One region of the Cellulosimicrobium sp. MI9406 genome, then DNA from elsewhere that is predicted to be linked to it. Evidence: riboswitches for the same ligand, from Rfam matches in the RefSeq annotation. Region 1 holds a riboswitch; the other holds the start of a gene.
The links. Region 1 has a riboswitch for thiamine pyrophosphate ahead of thiO (glycine oxidase ThiO). Riboswitches for the same ligand answer to the same signal wherever they lie in the genome.
Positions count from the first base shown of each region.

Region 2: linked by a shared signal. The riboswitch ahead of thiD (bifunctional hydroxymethylpyrimidine kinase/phosphomethylpyrimidine kinase) and the one ahead of thiO (glycine oxidase ThiO) in region 1 are both predicted to bind thiamine pyrophosphate.

Region 1 is NZ_JALIZI010000004.1:148,274-155,926, reverse strand. It holds gene guaA (glutamine-hydrolyzing GMP synthase) at 1-632, opposite strand, end outside; gene thiE (thiamine phosphate synthase) at 675-1,388, opposite strand; TPP riboswitch at 1,433-1,535, shown strand; gene thiO (glycine oxidase ThiO) at 1,525-2,799, shown strand; gene thiS (sulfur carrier protein ThiS) at 2,805-3,038, shown strand; gene MT994_RS08880 (thiazole synthase) at 3,048-3,890, shown strand; gene MT994_RS08875 (ThiF family adenylyltransferase) at 3,990-5,303, opposite strand; gene MT994_RS08870 (DUF3817 domain-containing protein) at 5,300-5,746, opposite strand; gene MT994_RS08865 (ABC transporter ATP-binding protein) at 5,868-7,653, shown strand, end outside.
Region 2 is NZ_JALIZI010000007.1:13,306-20,958, forward strand. It holds gene MT994_RS13710 (2-isopropylmalate synthase) at 1-1,492, opposite strand, end outside; gene MT994_RS13715 (FCD domain-containing protein) at 1,673-2,365, shown strand; gene MT994_RS13720 (quinone oxidoreductase) at 2,392-3,441, shown strand; gene MT994_RS13725 (hypothetical protein) at 3,438-3,719, shown strand; gene MT994_RS13730 (DUF4862 family protein) at 3,757-4,767, shown strand; gene thiD (bifunctional hydroxymethylpyrimidine kinase/phosphomethylpyrimidine kinase) at 4,829-5,800, opposite strand; TPP riboswitch at 5,794-5,888, opposite strand; gene MT994_RS13740 (hypothetical protein) at 5,966-6,190, shown strand; gene MT994_RS13745 (SDR family oxidoreductase) at 6,263-7,147, opposite strand; gene pheT (phenylalanine--tRNA ligase subunit beta) at 7,144-7,653, opposite strand, start outside.

The sequences.
Region 1 (7,653 bases):
GGGGCGAGGCCCGCGCCGTCGTACAGGAAGTGCTCCAGCACCGTCTGGCCGTGCGCGGAGTGCTTGACCTCCGGGTGCCACTGCACGCCGTAGAGGCGACGCTCGCGGTCCTCGAACGCGGCGACCGGCGAGCCCGACGACGTCGCGAGGACCTCGAAGCCCTCGGGCGCGCGGTGCACGGCGTCGCCGTGGCTCATCCACGTGGTCTGGTTCTGCGGCGTGCCGTCGAGCAGCACGCCCGCGGCGCACACCTCGACCTCGGTGCCGCCGTACTCGCGCAGGCCCGTCTGGGCGACCTCGCCGCCGAGCGCCTTCGCCATGGCCTGGAAGCCGTAGCAGATGCCCATGACGGGCACGCCGGCCTCGAACAGCGCCGGGTCGACGAACGGGGCACCCGTCGCGTACACGGACGAGGGGCCGCCCGAGAGGATGATCGCGGCCGGGTCCTTCGCGAGCATCTGCTCGACCGTGAAGGTGTGCGGCACGATCTCGGAGTAGACCTTGGCCTCGCGCACGCGGCGCGCGATGAGCTGCGCGTACTGGGCGCCGAAGTCGACGACGAGCACGGGCCGCGGGGTCGAGGCCACCTCGGCGGTGGTGGGGGTGTCGGGAGCGGTGGCGGGTGACGTCACCCGTCCAGGATAGTCGCCGTGCGGCGGGGCTCGTCCCGCGTCTCAGGCGTCGGTGCGCGCCTCGGCGCGCGCCGCGACCCGCTCGCGCAGGGCGCGGGCGGCCGCCTCCGGGTCGCTCGCCGCCGTGATCGCGCGCACCACCACGATCCGGGTCGCGCCCGCGTCGAGGACCGCGTCGAGCCGGTCCGCGTCGATCCCGCCGATCGCGAACCAGGGCGTCGCGGGCCGGGTCGCCGCGACGTCGCGCAGCAGGTCGAGGCCGACGGCGGCCCGCCCCGGCTTCGTCGGGGTCGCCCACAGCGGGCCCACGCAGAAGTAGTCCACCGCCGGGTCGGCCTCCGCCGCGGCCGCCTGCGCGGCCGAGTGCGTGGACCGGCCGAGCACGGGCCCCGCGCCCAGCAGCGCCCGCACCGCCGGGACCGGCAGGTCGCCCTGGCCCATGTGCACGACCGGCGCCCCCGTGACCGACGCCACGTCCGCCCGGTCGTTCACGGCCCACAGCGCGCCGTGCTCCGTCGCGACCCGCGCGACGACCTCCTGGAGCTCGAGCTCGCGCGCGACGTCGAGCGTCTTGTCGCGGAGCTGCACGACGTCCACCCCGCCCGCGAGCGCCGCCCGCAGGAAGTCCTCGAAGTCGCCGCGCTCCTCGCGCGCGTCCGTGCAGAGGTAGAGCCGCGCGTCGGCGAGCCGGGCGCGTGCGGCGTCCCCCGCCGACGGGGTGGGAGTGGCCGGGGTGGTGGAGGTCTCGGAGCTCACCCGCGGGAGCCTAGCCTCGGCGGGCCCACGGCAGGAGGTACTGTGGCCGACAGCACGGGAGCCCCGCACGGGGCTGAGAGGGCGTCGCCGCCGACCGTCGAACCTGATCTGGGTCATGCCAGCGAAGGGAGCGCACATGAGCCTGTCCGTCCACCCGTCCGCGGGTGGCTCCGTCGTGCCCGACGGCGCGCGTGACGTCGTCGTCGTGGGGGGCGGGATCGTGGGTCTCGCCGTCGCGTGGCGCGCGGCGCGCGCGGGCCTGACCGTCACGGTGCTCGACCCGACGCCGGGCGCGGGCGCGACGCATGCCGCCGCGGGGATGCTCGCGCCGGTGACCGAGGCCGACTTCGGGGAGGAGGCCGCCCTGCGGCTCCACCTCGCGGCCGCCGCGGCGTGGCCGGCGTTCGCCGCGGACCTGCGCGCGGCGACGGGGGCGGACGTCGGGCTGCGGACCGCCGGGACGCTCACCCTCGCCTACGACGCGGACGACCTCGCGCTGCTCCGCCGCGTCCTCGCGCTGCACGCCGCGCACGGTCTCGCGTCGCACGAGCTCACCGTCGCCGACGCGCGCCGACGCGAGCCGTACCTGGGCCCGCGCGTCGCCGGGGCGGCGTGGGCCCCCGCGGACCACGCCGTCGACCCGCGCGCGACGCACGCCGCGCTGCTCGCGGCGGTCGTCGGACGCGACACCGCGGGCGCGGGCTCGGCCGCCGGGACCCGCGTCGTCCGCGCGGCCGCGACCCGGCTCGCGCTCGATGCCGGGCGCGTGGTCGGCGTGCACGACGACGCGGGCCGGCTCCACCGCGCGGGTGCGGTCGTCGTCGCGGCGGGCTGGCAGTCGGGCGCCCTGCTCGCGGGCGTGCCGGGCGTCGTCGTGCCCACGCGCCCGGTGAAGGGTCAGACGCTGCGGCTCGACGCGGGCCCGGACCTCGCGCTCGAGCACGTCGTGCGCGGGCTCGTGCAGGGTCGGCCGGTGTACGTCGTGCCGCGCGACGCCGAGCCGACGGGGCCGCGCGCCGGGCACCGGGAGGTCGTCGTCGGGGCGACCACCGAGGAGAACCCCGACGACCGTCGCGCCACCGCCGGCGGCGTCTTCGCGCTCCTGCGGGACGCGCGCGCCCTCCTGCCGGGGATCGACGGGGCCGCGCTGGTCGAGGTGACGCCGCGGGGCCGCCCCGCGACCCCGGACAACCTCCCGCTCGTCGGGCCGACGGACGTCCCGGGGCTGCACCTCGCGACGGGGCACGGCCGCAACGGCATCCTGCTCGCCCCGCTCACGGCCGACGCCGTCGTCGCCGGGCTCGGCAGGCTCTTCGCGCTCGGCGGGACCGAGCCCGGCGACGACGTCGCGACCGCCCTCGCCACCGCCCGGACCGACCGCTTCGCCCGCACCGCCACGACACCGAGGTGAGACCCGTGACCGCACCCGCACCCACCGCGCTCGTCAACGGCGAGCCGTACCCGCTCGACGGCGACGTCGACCTGGAGCGGCTCGTCGCCGCGCTCGTCCCCGCCTACGTCGCCGACGGCACGCCGCAGGGCGTCGCGGTGGCCGTCGGGGACGCCGTCGTGCCGCGCGGCGCCTGGGCGACGACCGTCGTCGCGCCCGGGGACCGCATCGAGATCGTCACCGCCGTCCAGGGCGGCTGAGGAGGACCCATGACCACGACCGACGTCTCCCCCGCCACCGCGAGCGGGCCGACCGGCGCCGACGACCCGCTCGTCGTCGCCGGCACCCTGATCGGGTCGCGCCTCGTCATGGGCACCGGCGGGGCCGCGAACCTGCTCACGCTCGAGGACGCGCTCGTCGCGTCGGGCACCGCCCTCACGACCGTCGCGATGCGACGCGTCGCCGTCCGCGCCGGCGGGGACGCGAGCCCCGACGCGGGGATCTGGGCGCTGCTCGCCCGCCTCGGTATCCGCGCGCTGCCCAACACCGCCGGGTGCTTCTCGGTGCGGGAGGCCGTGCTCACCGCGCACCTCGCGCGCGAGGCGTGCGGTACCGAGTGGGTCAAGCTCGAGGTGATCGCCGACGACGTGACCCTCCTGCCCGACCCGGTCGGCCTCGTCGAGGCGGCGGACCAGCTCGTGCGCGACGGGTTCGTCGTGCTGCCCTACACGAACGACGACCCGATCCTCGCGCGCCGGCTGGAGGACGTCGGCTGCGCCGCCGTCATGCCCCTCGGGGCACCGATCGGCACGGGGCTCGGCATCCTCAACCCGCGCAACATCGAGGCGATCGCCGCCGCGGCCCGGGTGCCCGTGATCCTCGACGCGGGGATCGGCACGGCGTCCGACGCCGCGCTCGCGATGGAGCTCGGCTGCGACGGCGTGCTCCTCGCGACTGCCGTCACGCGCGCCGCCGACCCGGTCCGCATGGCCCGCGCGATGCGCCTCGCCGTCGAGTCGGGCCGGCTCGCCGCGGGCGCCGGGCGCATCCCCCGCCGCGAGGGCGCCCTGGCGAGCTCGTCCCCGCAGGGCCGCCTCGACCTGGCCCTCTGACGCCGTCGACCAGGCCGTCCCGGCGGGCCGAGCAGGCCATCCGGGCTCGTCCGCCGACCAGGACGCACCACGACCACCTGGTCGACGTGCAGGGGGGCGTTAGGGGGCAGGAGGTTCCAGGGCGGTGAGGAGGGCGGGGACGCCGCCGACGACGGAGCGCGCGTCGAGGCCCGCGGCGCGAGCGACGTCCGCGACGCGGGCCGACCGGCCGCCGACCGCGCACACCACGAGCACCGGGCGGTCGGCGGGCAGGTCCGCGAGCGCCGCGGCGGCACCGGGGTCCTGCGCGCCGCCGAGGAACGCGCCGCTCGGGACGAGCGTCGCCCCGGGGAGCGGGCGCACCTGCGCCTCCCAGTCCTCGCGGACGTCGAGGAGGAAGGGTGCGGCGTCGTCGGCCCGCAGCAGGGCGGCCGCGTCGGGGGCGGACACGTCGCGCGGCGCGGGCCCCGGGGCTCCGGTCGGCCCCGCCCCGGCGCCGGGCACCGCCATGGCCGGCGCCACCGGCCGGAGCCCGCAGAACGCGGCGTAGGCGTCGTCGCCCGGAAGGAGCGCGGTGACGGGCTCGCGCGTCGGGTCGGCGCGCACGGTGAGCTGGCGCCACGAGAGGTCGAGGGCGTCGTAGACGGCGAGGCGGCCCAGCAGCGTCGTGCCGGCGCCGGTGACGAGCTTGATCGCCTCGGTCGCCATGACCGAGCCGACGGTGCCGCACATCGCGCCGAACACACCGCCGGTCGCGCAGTCGGGTGCCGCGCCCGGGGGCGGCGGGACGGGGAACACGTCGCGGTAGGTGACCCCACGCGGAGTCTGCTCTCCCGACCCCACGGGATCCGGACCCGCGGCGTCCGGGTGCGGGGCGTCGTCGGGCACGGCGAAGCGGGGCGCGGCCCAGAAGACGCTGACCTGTCCCTGGAAGCGGTAGATCGAGCCCCAGACGACGGGCAGGCCGAGGACCTCGGCCGCGTCGGAGACGAGGTAGCGGGTCGGGAAGTTGTCGGCGCCGTCGAGCACGACGTCGTAGCCGCGCAGCACGTCGAGCGCGTTGTCCGCGTCGAGCCGCAGCGCGTGCTCGACGACGTGGACGTGCGGGTTGACGTCCGCGATGCTCTCGCGCGCGGAGTCGACCTTGCGGCGCCCGACGTCCGACCCGCCGTGGATGACCTGGCGCTGGAGGTTGGACGTGTCGACGGCGTCGTCGTCGACGATGCCGATCGTGCCGACGCCCGCGGCCGCGAGGTAGAGCAGCGCGGGGCTGCCGAGGCCGCCCGCGCCGACGACGAGCACGCGCGCGGCCGCGAGCCGCCGCTGGCCCTCGGTGCCGACGCCCGGCAGCGCGAGGTGGCGCGCGTAGCGCTCGAGCTCCGGCGTCGAGAGCTCGGGACCGGGCGCGACGAGGGGGGCGAGCGGCGTCGTCATGCCGCGTACTGCTCCTCCAGCGCGACGAGCTTCGCGTCGGCCTCGGCGTGCACCTTCTTCTCGAGGATGAACGACATGACCGGGACGACGCCGGCGAACACCATCGTCGCGAGGCGGCCCCAGCCCCAGCGCATCTTGGTCCACAGGTCGAGCACGGTGACGAGGTACACGACGTAGATCCAGCCATGCGCGAAGGGGATCCAGGACACGTACCGCATGATCCCGTCGACGTCGACGAACTGGCCCACGCCGTACTTGACGATCATCTCGACGCACAGGATGAGCAGCATCACACCGGTGACGATCGCGAGGACCCGGTAGCGCGCGAGCGCGCCGCGCGCCTTGCGGATCGCGGTGCGCGCGGCCTCCGCGCTGGGGGCCGCCGCGTCGGCGGGGGCGACGACGGGCGCGTCGGTGGGGGTGGCCGGGTCCTGCGTGGTCATGGGAGAGGTCCTCGTTCCGGGCGAGACGGCCGCGGCGGTCTCCGCCGCGTGCGGTGGCGTGACGCGGTCGCCGCGTTAAACCGTCGCCGCGTGTCGGACGCCGAACCTAGGGTAGAACACCGTGCGACCCCTCCCTCTCCCCGACCCGGGGACCCCCGACCTGCGCGGCCCGTCCCGCTACCTCCTCTGGATCGCCCGGCGCCAGTGGACGGTGCTCACGGTGTCCGTGCTGCTCGGCCTCGTGAACTTCGCGTGCCAGGCGTTCCAGCCGTACATGCTCGGCCGCGCGCTCGACGAGGGGCTCACCGCCGGGTTCGGTGCCGAGCTGTGGCGCTGGGCGGGCCTCCTGCTCGCGCTGGGCCTGGGCATCGTCGTCACGGGCGTGACGCAGCACCGGTTCGACATCGCGAACTGGCTGCGCTCGGCGCTCACGACGTCGCAGCTCGTGGGCGACGTCACGGCCCGCTCGGGCGACGCGATCACCGAGGAGCTCCCGACGGGCGAGGTCGTGTCCACCGTCGCGAGCGACGCGATGCGCGTCGGCCAGCTCTTCTCGATGATGGGCCAGTTCCTCGGCGCGCTCGGCGCGTACGTCGTCGTGGCGGTCATCATGCTCTCGACGTCGCTCCAACTCGGGCTCGTCGTCGTGCTGGGCCTGCCGGTCGTCGCCGCGGTGCTCGCGCTGCTCGTCAAGCCGCTCCAGCAGCGCCAGGCCGCGCAGCGCGAGGCGCAGGGCCGTCTGACGACGCTCGGGGCGGACACGGTGTCGGGCCTGCGCATCCTGCGCGGGATCGGCGGCGAGGGCGTGTTCGTGGGCCGCTACGCCCGGCAGTCGCAGAAGGTCCGCGAGGCCGGCGTGAAGGTCGCGCACACCCAGGCCACGCTCGACGCGCTCCAGGTGCTCCTGCCCGGCCTGCTCGTCGTGCTCGTCGTCTACCTCGGCGCGACGGCGGCCCTGCGCGGCGAGATCACGCCCGGGCAGCTCGTCGCGTTCTACGGGTACGCGGCGTTCCTCGGCTGGCCGCTGCAGGTCGCGACGCAGATGCTCAACATCGCGACGCGCGCCCACGTCGCCGCGCGCAAGATCGTGCGCGTCCTCGCCGTCGAGCCGGCCGCGGGCGCGAGCCCGGCCACCGCGCCCATGCCGCCCGAGGGCAGCCCCCTCGTCGACGAGACGAGCGGCCTGGTGCTCGAGCCGGGACGCGTCGTCGCGCTCGTCTCGGCGGACCCGGACGCGTCGGCGGCCGTCGCGACCCGGCTGGGCCGGTTCGACGACGCCGCGGAGGCGGCCACGCCCGTGCGGCTCGGCGGCACACCGCTCGCCGCGCTCGACAAGCACGCGCTCCGGCGCCGCGTCGTCGTCGCCGAGGCGACGCCGCAGCTCTTCTCGGGCGCGCTGCGCGACGAGCTCGACGCGCGCGGCACCGCCACGGAGGCCGAGGTGCTCGCCGCGGTGAGCACGGCCGACGCGCACGACGTGCTCGACTCCGTGCCCGACGGCCTCGCGGGCGAGCTGCCCGAGAAGGGGCGGTCGCTCTCGGGCGGCCAGCGCCAGCGCGTCGCGCTCGCCCGGGCGCTCCTCACGGACCCGGAGATCCTCGTCCTCGTCGAGCCGACGAGCGCCGTCGACGCGCACACCGAGGCGCGGATCGCCGCGAGCCTCGCGCAGGCCCGTCGCGGGCGCACGACCCTCGTCGTCACGGCGTCGCCGCTCGTGCTCGAGCACGTCGACGAGGTGCTGCTCCTCGAGGACGGCCGGGTCACGGCGCGCGGCACGCACCGCGACCTCGTCGACCGCGCCCACTCCCCCGCGACAGCACCGGACGACGACGCGGCCCGGTACCTGCGCGTCGTCGGGCGCTCGCTCGACGACACCCCCGCCCTCGCCCGCACCGCACCCGAAGGAG
Region 2 (7,653 bases), on a different contig from region 1:
CGAGGTCGAGGTGCTCCGTCCCGTCGTCGGCGCGCCGGCTCGTCCATGCGACGGGCGCGACGGCGCCGGGGCGCGCGTAGGCCGCGTCGAACAGCGTGAGGAGGACGTCGGGCGTCACCTCGGCGCCGGCGGCGTCGGCGTGCTCCTGGACGCGGCGCGCGAGGTCCACCTGGAGGCCCCGGGGCAGGTCCAGGCCGTGGACGGACTGCAGCACGTACGCGACGCCGCCCTTCCCGGACTGACTGTTCACGCGCACGAGGGCCTCGTACGACCTCCCGAGGTCCGCGGGGTCGACCGGCAGGTACGGCACGCGCCACGGCGCGGCCGCGGGGTCGAGGCCGGCCGCCGCGGCGTCGGCCCGGTGCCGCGCCATCCCCTTGCGGATCGCGTCCTGATGGGTGCCGGAGTAGGCGGTGTGCACCAGGTCGCCCACGTACGGATGGCGCGGGTGGACGTCGATCCGGTTGCACGCCACGACGACGTCGCGGATCGCGTCGAGGTCGGAGAAGTCGACCATCGGGTCGACGCCCTGCGCGTGCAGGTTGAGGCCCAGCGTCACGAGGTCGACGTTCCCGGTGCGCTCGCCGTTGCCGAACAGGCACCCCTCGACGCGCTGCGCGCCCGCGAGGACCGCGAGCTCGGCGCACGCGACGCCGGTGCCCCGGTCGTTGTGCGGGTGGACCGAGAGGATCACGCCCTCGCGCCGCGCGAGGTTCCGGTCCATGTACTCGATCTGGTCGGCGTAGACGTTGGGCGTCGCGACCTCGACCGTGGCGGGGAGGTTGAGGACGACGGGCCGCTCGGGCGTCGCGTCCCAGAGCGTCGTCATGCGGTCGCACACGTCGAGCACGTAGTCGGGCTCGGTGAGGTTGAACACCTCGGGCGAGAACTCGAACCGGACGCGCGGATCGTCGCCGGCGTGGCGCAGCACGTCGGCCCCGGCGTCGGTGATCAGCCGGGCGAGCTCCTCGCGGTCGCGGCCGAGCACGACGTCCCGCCAGACGGGCGCCGTGGCGGTGTACACGTGGACGACGACCGGGTTGCGCAGCCCGCGCACGGACTCGACCGTGCGCGCGATCAGGTCGGCGCGCGCGGCGGTGAACACGACGACGGTCACGTGCTCGGGCGCGAGGTCGGTCTCGGCGAGCAGGCGCACGAAGTCGAAGTCGGTCTGCGACGCCGACGGGTAGCCCACCTCGATCTCGGTGTACCCCATCGCGACGAGCAGCTCGAAGAAGCGGCGCTTGCGCGCCGGGTCCATCGGTTCCGCGAGCGCCTGGTTGCCGTCGCGCAGGTCGACGGGGACCCACAACGGCGCCTGGGTGAGCCGGCGGTTCGGCCAGCGGCGGTCGGGCAGGTCGGGCACGTCGACACGGGCGTGGACGTCGGCGTAGCGGGACGACGGCATGGGCGACGGGCGCTGCCGGTTCCACGAGGGCGTGGTCGTGGCGGCGGGGCGGTCCGTGCGGGCGGGGGTGGTGGAGACGGTCATGGCGGTCCTTCGGCTGGAGCCCCGAGGTGGCGGGGCGCGGGACGACCGGCGCACGACGGACCCCCACGGCGGGGGGCCGGTCCGGTCAGACCCCGCCGTGGCGCCGAAGGAGGAGCGCCGTCCAGGACATGCGGGGTACGCTAGCGCCGATCAAGTCCTCAGACAACCTGAGAGGTTTCCATGACCGCGCTGCAGCGACGCCCCCTGGCCGACCAGGCCGCCGAGCTCCTGCTCGAACGCGTGCGCTCCGGTGCCTGGCCCCTCGACCACCGGCTGCCCGGGGAGCAGGCGCTCGCCGCCGAGCTCGGCGTGGGCCGATCGACCGTCCGCGAGGCGATCCGCCAGCTCGCGGGCCGTGGCGTCCTCGACAGCAGGCAGGGCTCGGGCGTGTACGTCGTCTCGACGAACACCACCGACGACTGGGACGAGGTGCTGCGCCGCGGCGAGATCGTCGACGTGCTCGAAGTACGCACCGCGCTGGAGGCGGAGGCCGCGGGGCTCGCCGCCGCGCGCCGCACGCCCGCCGACCTGCGCACCATGACGACGGCGCTCACCCGCCGCGGGCAGGTCGCGGCGACGGCGTCGCCCGCCGAGTACGTGGACGCGGACCTCGCGTTCCACCGGGCGGTCGTCGACGCCGCGCACAACGCGGTGCTCGCCGAGCTCTTCGCGACCTTCGTCCCGCGCCTGCGCCGCGCGATGGTCGCCATGGTCGACCTCGACCGGACGGGCACGACGCACCGGGACGACCAGGACGCGCACGAGGCGATCCTGGACGCCGTCCACGACCGGGACACCGGCCGCGCCGCGGCGGCGGCACGCGAGCACCTCGCGGCCGTGCACGCGAAGGTCGCCGACCGAGGGCGACCGTGACCGCCGCGCGACCCTAGGCTGAGGCCATGCACGCGATCGTGGCCCGCGCGGCGGGCGGTCCCGAGGTCCTCGAGTACACCGAGCTGCCCGACCCGTCGCCGGGCCCGGGGCAGCTCCTCGTCCGCTCCGCGGTGGCGGGCGTGAACTTCATCGACACGTACAAGCGCTCCGGCGTGTACGCGATGGAGTACCCGCACGTCGTCGGGAGCGAGGGGGCCGGGGTCGTCGCCGAGGTGGGCGAGGGGGTCGAGGGGTTCGGCGTCGGCGACCGCGTCGTGTGGACCGAGGCGCCGGGGTCGTACGCGGAGCTCGTCGTGGTGGACGCCAGGCAGGCGCTGCACGTGCCGGACGCCGTCTCGCTCGAGGACGCGACCGCCGTCGCGCTCCAGGGGCTCACGGCGCACTACCTGTGCACGTCGTCGTACCCCGTGCGTCCGGGCGACCGTGTGCTCGTGCACGCGGGCGCGGGCGGCGTCGGGCTGCTCCTGACCCAGATGCTCGTGGCGCGGGGCGCGCACGTGATCTCCACGGTCTCGACCCCCGAGAAGGCGGAGCTGTCCCGCGGCGCGGGCGCCGAGCACGCGATCCAGTACACGGCGTTCGCCGACCTCACCGCCGAGCTGCCCGAGGTCGTGCGCGGGCTCACGGGCGGCGAGGGCGTCGCGGCGGTGTACGACTCGGTCGGCAAGGACACGTTCGACGCGTCGCTCGCGTCGCTGCGCCGCCGCGGCACGCTCGTCCTCTACGGCGGCTCCTCCGGGCAGGTCCCGCCGTTCGACCCGCAGCGCCTCAACGCGGGCGGCTCGCTCTTCCTCACGCGGCCCAAGCTCGCCGACCACACGGCGACGCGCGCCGAGCTCGTCGAGCGCGCGACCGAGGTGCTCGGCGCCGTCGCGGGCGGCACGCTGCACGTGCGCGTCGGCGCGACGTTCCCGCTCGCCGACGCCGCCGACGCCCACCGCGCGCTCGAGGGACGGGCGACCACCGGCAAGGTGCTGCTCCGTCCCGCCGGGGCGGACGACGCTCGCGCCACCACGACCGGGACCACGACCGGCACGACGACCGGGACCGCGTGAGCTGGGACTGGGTGCCGCCGCGCCCGGGCGAGGAGGACGGCTCCGACGGCGGCCCTTCCCCCGCGCTGCGCCGCACCGTGACCGTGCTCGCCGTGCTGCTCACCGCGGTGTTCGTCGTCTACTACGTGACCGTGGCGGTGCGCCAGCAGGCCGACGCGTGCGTCGCCGACCGGCCGGCGGGCGTCGCGGTGCAGGACGTCGAGGCACGGTGGCGCTGGGTGCCGCCGGGCTACGCGTGCGAGTACGCCACCGCCGACCAGGACGTCGCCCGCGCCTGACCCGCCCGGCATCCCCCACCACCACCGACGAGGACCGATGACCGACCTGCACGACCGCCCCCTGACCCTGCTCGGCGCCTATGCCCTCGCCGGCGTCCCCGACCCGGGCGGCTGGTACGCCGCCCTCGACGAGGACGGCCTCGACGGCCTCGAGCACCCCGTCGACCCGGACGACGCGGACGCGCTCGCGACGACCGCGGCCGCGCTGCCGCCGCACTGGGCGCTGCTGCCGACGACGGTCGCCGCGACGGCCCGCCGCGCCGCGGCCGACCGCTCCTACGGCCTCGCGTCCGACGACGAGGAGGGTCGGCGCGAGGCGGTCGACGGCGTCGCGCGCGTCCTCGCGGCCATGACCCGGCTCGCCGAGGCGGAGGGTCGACGGCGCGTCGTCGCGGTCGAGCTCCAGTCCGCGCCCGGTCCCGGCCGCGGCTCCGGCGCGGCGCTCGCGCGCAGCCTCACCGAGCTGGCCGCCGTCGCGCCCGCCGGGCTGCCGCTCGTGGTGGAGCACTGCGACGCGCCCCGCCCGTGGGGCGTCGCGGAGAAGGGCTTCCTCGCGCTCGACGACGAGATCGCGGCCGTCGCGCGCGCGGCCCGGGACACCGGCCACCCCCTGCACGTCGGGCTCAACTGGGGCCGGTCCGCCATCGAGGGGCGCAGCGCCGCGACGCCCGTCGAGCACGCGCGGGCGGCCGCCGGCGCAGGCCTCCTCGCGAGCGCGATGCTCTCCGGTGCCGCCGGCCGGCCCGGCCGGTGGGGTGCGCCGTGGGCGGACGCGCACGTGCCGCCCCACGGCCCGGACCCCGCGCTCCCCGGCCCGGACGAGTCGATGCTCGGCCCGGCCGAGGTGCGCGAGTTCCTCGCCGCGGCCGGGCCGGTCCCGCTCGTCGGCGCCAAGGTGACGACGCGGCCCGCGGACGCCCCGCCCGCGCAGCGCCTCGCCGTCGCGCGCGCGACGCTCGCCGTGCTCCGCGACGCGCTGGCCGACCTCGACACCGACCGCGGAGTCGGCCCCACGGCCGACCACGCAGCGAGCCGCCCCACGGCCTGAGCGCGCCCCGCGGGCCGGGGTCAGGCACGTCGCAGCCCGGGCTCGGCCGGTCGACCCGGGCTCAGCCCCGCCGCACGGGCGCCGAGCGGTGCAGGTGGTCCACGGGCCCCCGGCCCGTCCCCACCCGCAGCGCGGCGCCGGCGCGCAGCGCGCCCGTGAGCCACTCCTTCGCCTCGCGGGTCGCTTCCTCCCAGCTCGCGCGCTGCGGTCGCAGCGCCGCGAGCGCCGCCGAGAGCGAGCACCCCGTGCCGTGGGTGTGGGGCGTGTCGATGCGCTCGGCGTCGAACGTCGTGACGGTGGGCGCCCCCGGCGCGCGGCCCGTCGTCGGCCCGGGCGCGGGGACGACGAGCGCGTCGGGCGACGTGCGTCCGCTGAGGTGACCGCCCTTGAGCAGCACGACGGCGTCGCTCGCGGTCGCGTACTGCGTCGCCTGGCGCAGGGCGTCGTCCCACGTCGTCGCGGGCTCCTGCCCGCCGAGGACGCCGAGCTCGGGCAGGTTCGGCGTGACGACGTCGGCGCGCGCCGCGAGGTCGCGCACGGCCTGCTCCGCACCCGCGTCGAGCAGGCGGTGGCCGGACGTCGCGACCATCACCGGGTCCAGGACGACCCAGGGCCGCGGAGCACCCGCGGCGGCGCGCGCCGCGGCGAGGTCGTCGAGCCACTCCCCGACGGCGCGGGCGTTCGCCTCGTCCGCGACCATGCCGATCTTCACGGCGTCGACCTCGACGTCGTCGGACACGGCGTCGAGCTGCGCGCGCAGGAACGCCGGCCCGGGGACGTGCACCGACCGTACGCCGTGGGTGTTCTGCGCGACGAGCGCCGTGGTGACGGCCATGCCGTAGGCGCCGTGCGCGCAGAACGCCTTGAGGTCGGCCTGGATCCCGGCGCCGCCGGTCGGGTCGGTCCCCGCGACGGAGAGGACGCGGGGGCGGGACGGTGCCGGGTCGGGCCGACGGCCCGGGTCGGGCCGGCGGTCACGGTCCGCGGGAGCGGAGGCCGGGTCGGAGGTGTGCCGAGGCAGGGCGAGCGTCATCGCGCGGACATCCCTTCGCTGGTACGAGCCAGATCAGGTTCGACGGGTCTCATCTCAGCCCCGGTGCGGGGCACCCCGTGTCGCGGGCCATGCTACGCGGCGACCCGTGCGCTTTTCACCCGCCCCGACGCGTGAGACGACGCGCGTGCGCGCGTCTTTCCGGGTATGACGCAGCACGTCGCCCCCGCGACCCGCCCCTTCCTGCCGGACGCGCCCGTCCCGGTCCAGGTGCCCGCCCTCTGCACGACGTACGACCGCGACGGCCGGCGGGTCGTGCTCACGGGCGTCGTCACGCACGACGCGGGCGGCCTCGTGGCGTTCGAGTACGAGCACCCCGAGCGGGGCCTGTGGCACGTGTGGGTCGACCGGGACGCGTGCGTCCCGCTGTGACCCGGTGCCCGGACGCACGGACGCCGCCCGACCGGGGGGTCGGGCGGCGTCGGCCGTGCGGGGCGCGTGCGCTCAGCGGGCGGGGAGCTCCCCCGGCATCGGGTCGTCGGAGCCCCAGCGCGTGACGCGCAGCCGACGGCCGTCGGGACCGGGCAGCGCGACGCCCGCGCGGGCGGCCTCCTGGGCGGCCGCGCGGAGCGACCCGGGCGAGTCGTGCGTCACGCGCACGAACGACCCCGAGAACGCGTCGAGCTCGCCGCGGGCGATCGCGACGACCATCTCGACCGTGCGCTCGACGGGCGTCCACTCCGTGCGGCCCTCGTGCATGACCATGGACGCCGTCATGTCGGTCTGCACGACGCCCGGCGACACCTCGAAGGTCCGCAGCCCGAGCGCGTGGCCCGAGCGGTGGAGGTTCGCCCCGAGACGCAGGAGCGCCGTCTTGCTCGCGTTGTACGCGCTCGCGCCCTCCATGTCGTGCGAGCCCGCGCCGCTGTTGAGGTCGACGACGCGGCCGCCGCCGCGCGCGAGCATCCCGGGGACGACGGCGCGCGCGAGCAGGAACGGCCCGCGCACGTTGGTCTCCAGGACGGCCCACCACTCGTCGGGGTCCGCCTCCCAGAGCGGCACCTCGGCGTCGACCCGGCCCGCGTTGTTGACGAGCAGGTCCACGCTCCCGAGCGTGGCCTCGGCCTCGCGGACGGCCGCGGCCACCGCCGCCGCGTCGGTCACGTCCGCCGTGACGACGACGGCCCGGCCCGCGCCGTCGAGCGCGGCGATCTCGTCGGCCACCCCGGCGAGCCGGCCCGCGTCGCGTGCGAGGAGCGCGACGTCGAGACCGGACGCGGCGAGCCCGACGGCGACCGCGCGGCCGATGCCGCGCGACGCCCCGGTGACGAGCGCGGTGCGCGCGGGCGCCACGTCCGGCGTCGCGCCCTGCCTCGGTGCGCCGCTCATGCGCGCAGCTCCGCCCCGACGCGCTCGCGCGCGGCGGCCACGGCGCCCTCCCGGACCCGCGCGACGTCGTCGGCGGTGAGGGTGCGGTCCGCGGCGCGCAGCCGCAGCGAGAACGCGAGCGACTTGCGCCCGGCGCCCACCTGCTCGCCCGTGAAGACGTCGAACAGCACGACCTCCTCCGCGAGCTCGCCGGCGCCCTCGACGACCGCGGCGCGCAGCGCCTCGGCCGGCACGTCGGCGGCGACGACGAACGCGAGGTCCTCCTTCGCCGCCGGGAACCCGGAGACCGGGGTCGCCTGGACGGGCTCGTCGGACGCACCCGCGACGAGCGCCGACAGGTCGAGCTCGAACGCCACGGAGCGGGCGGGCAGGCCGACGTTCTCGAGCACCTTGGGGTGCAGCTCGCCCGCGTGCCCGACGACCGTCCCGTCGGCGAGCTCGAGGCGCGCGCAGCGGCCCGGGTGGAACGGGGCCCGCGCGGTGTCGGCGACCACGCGCACGGCGTC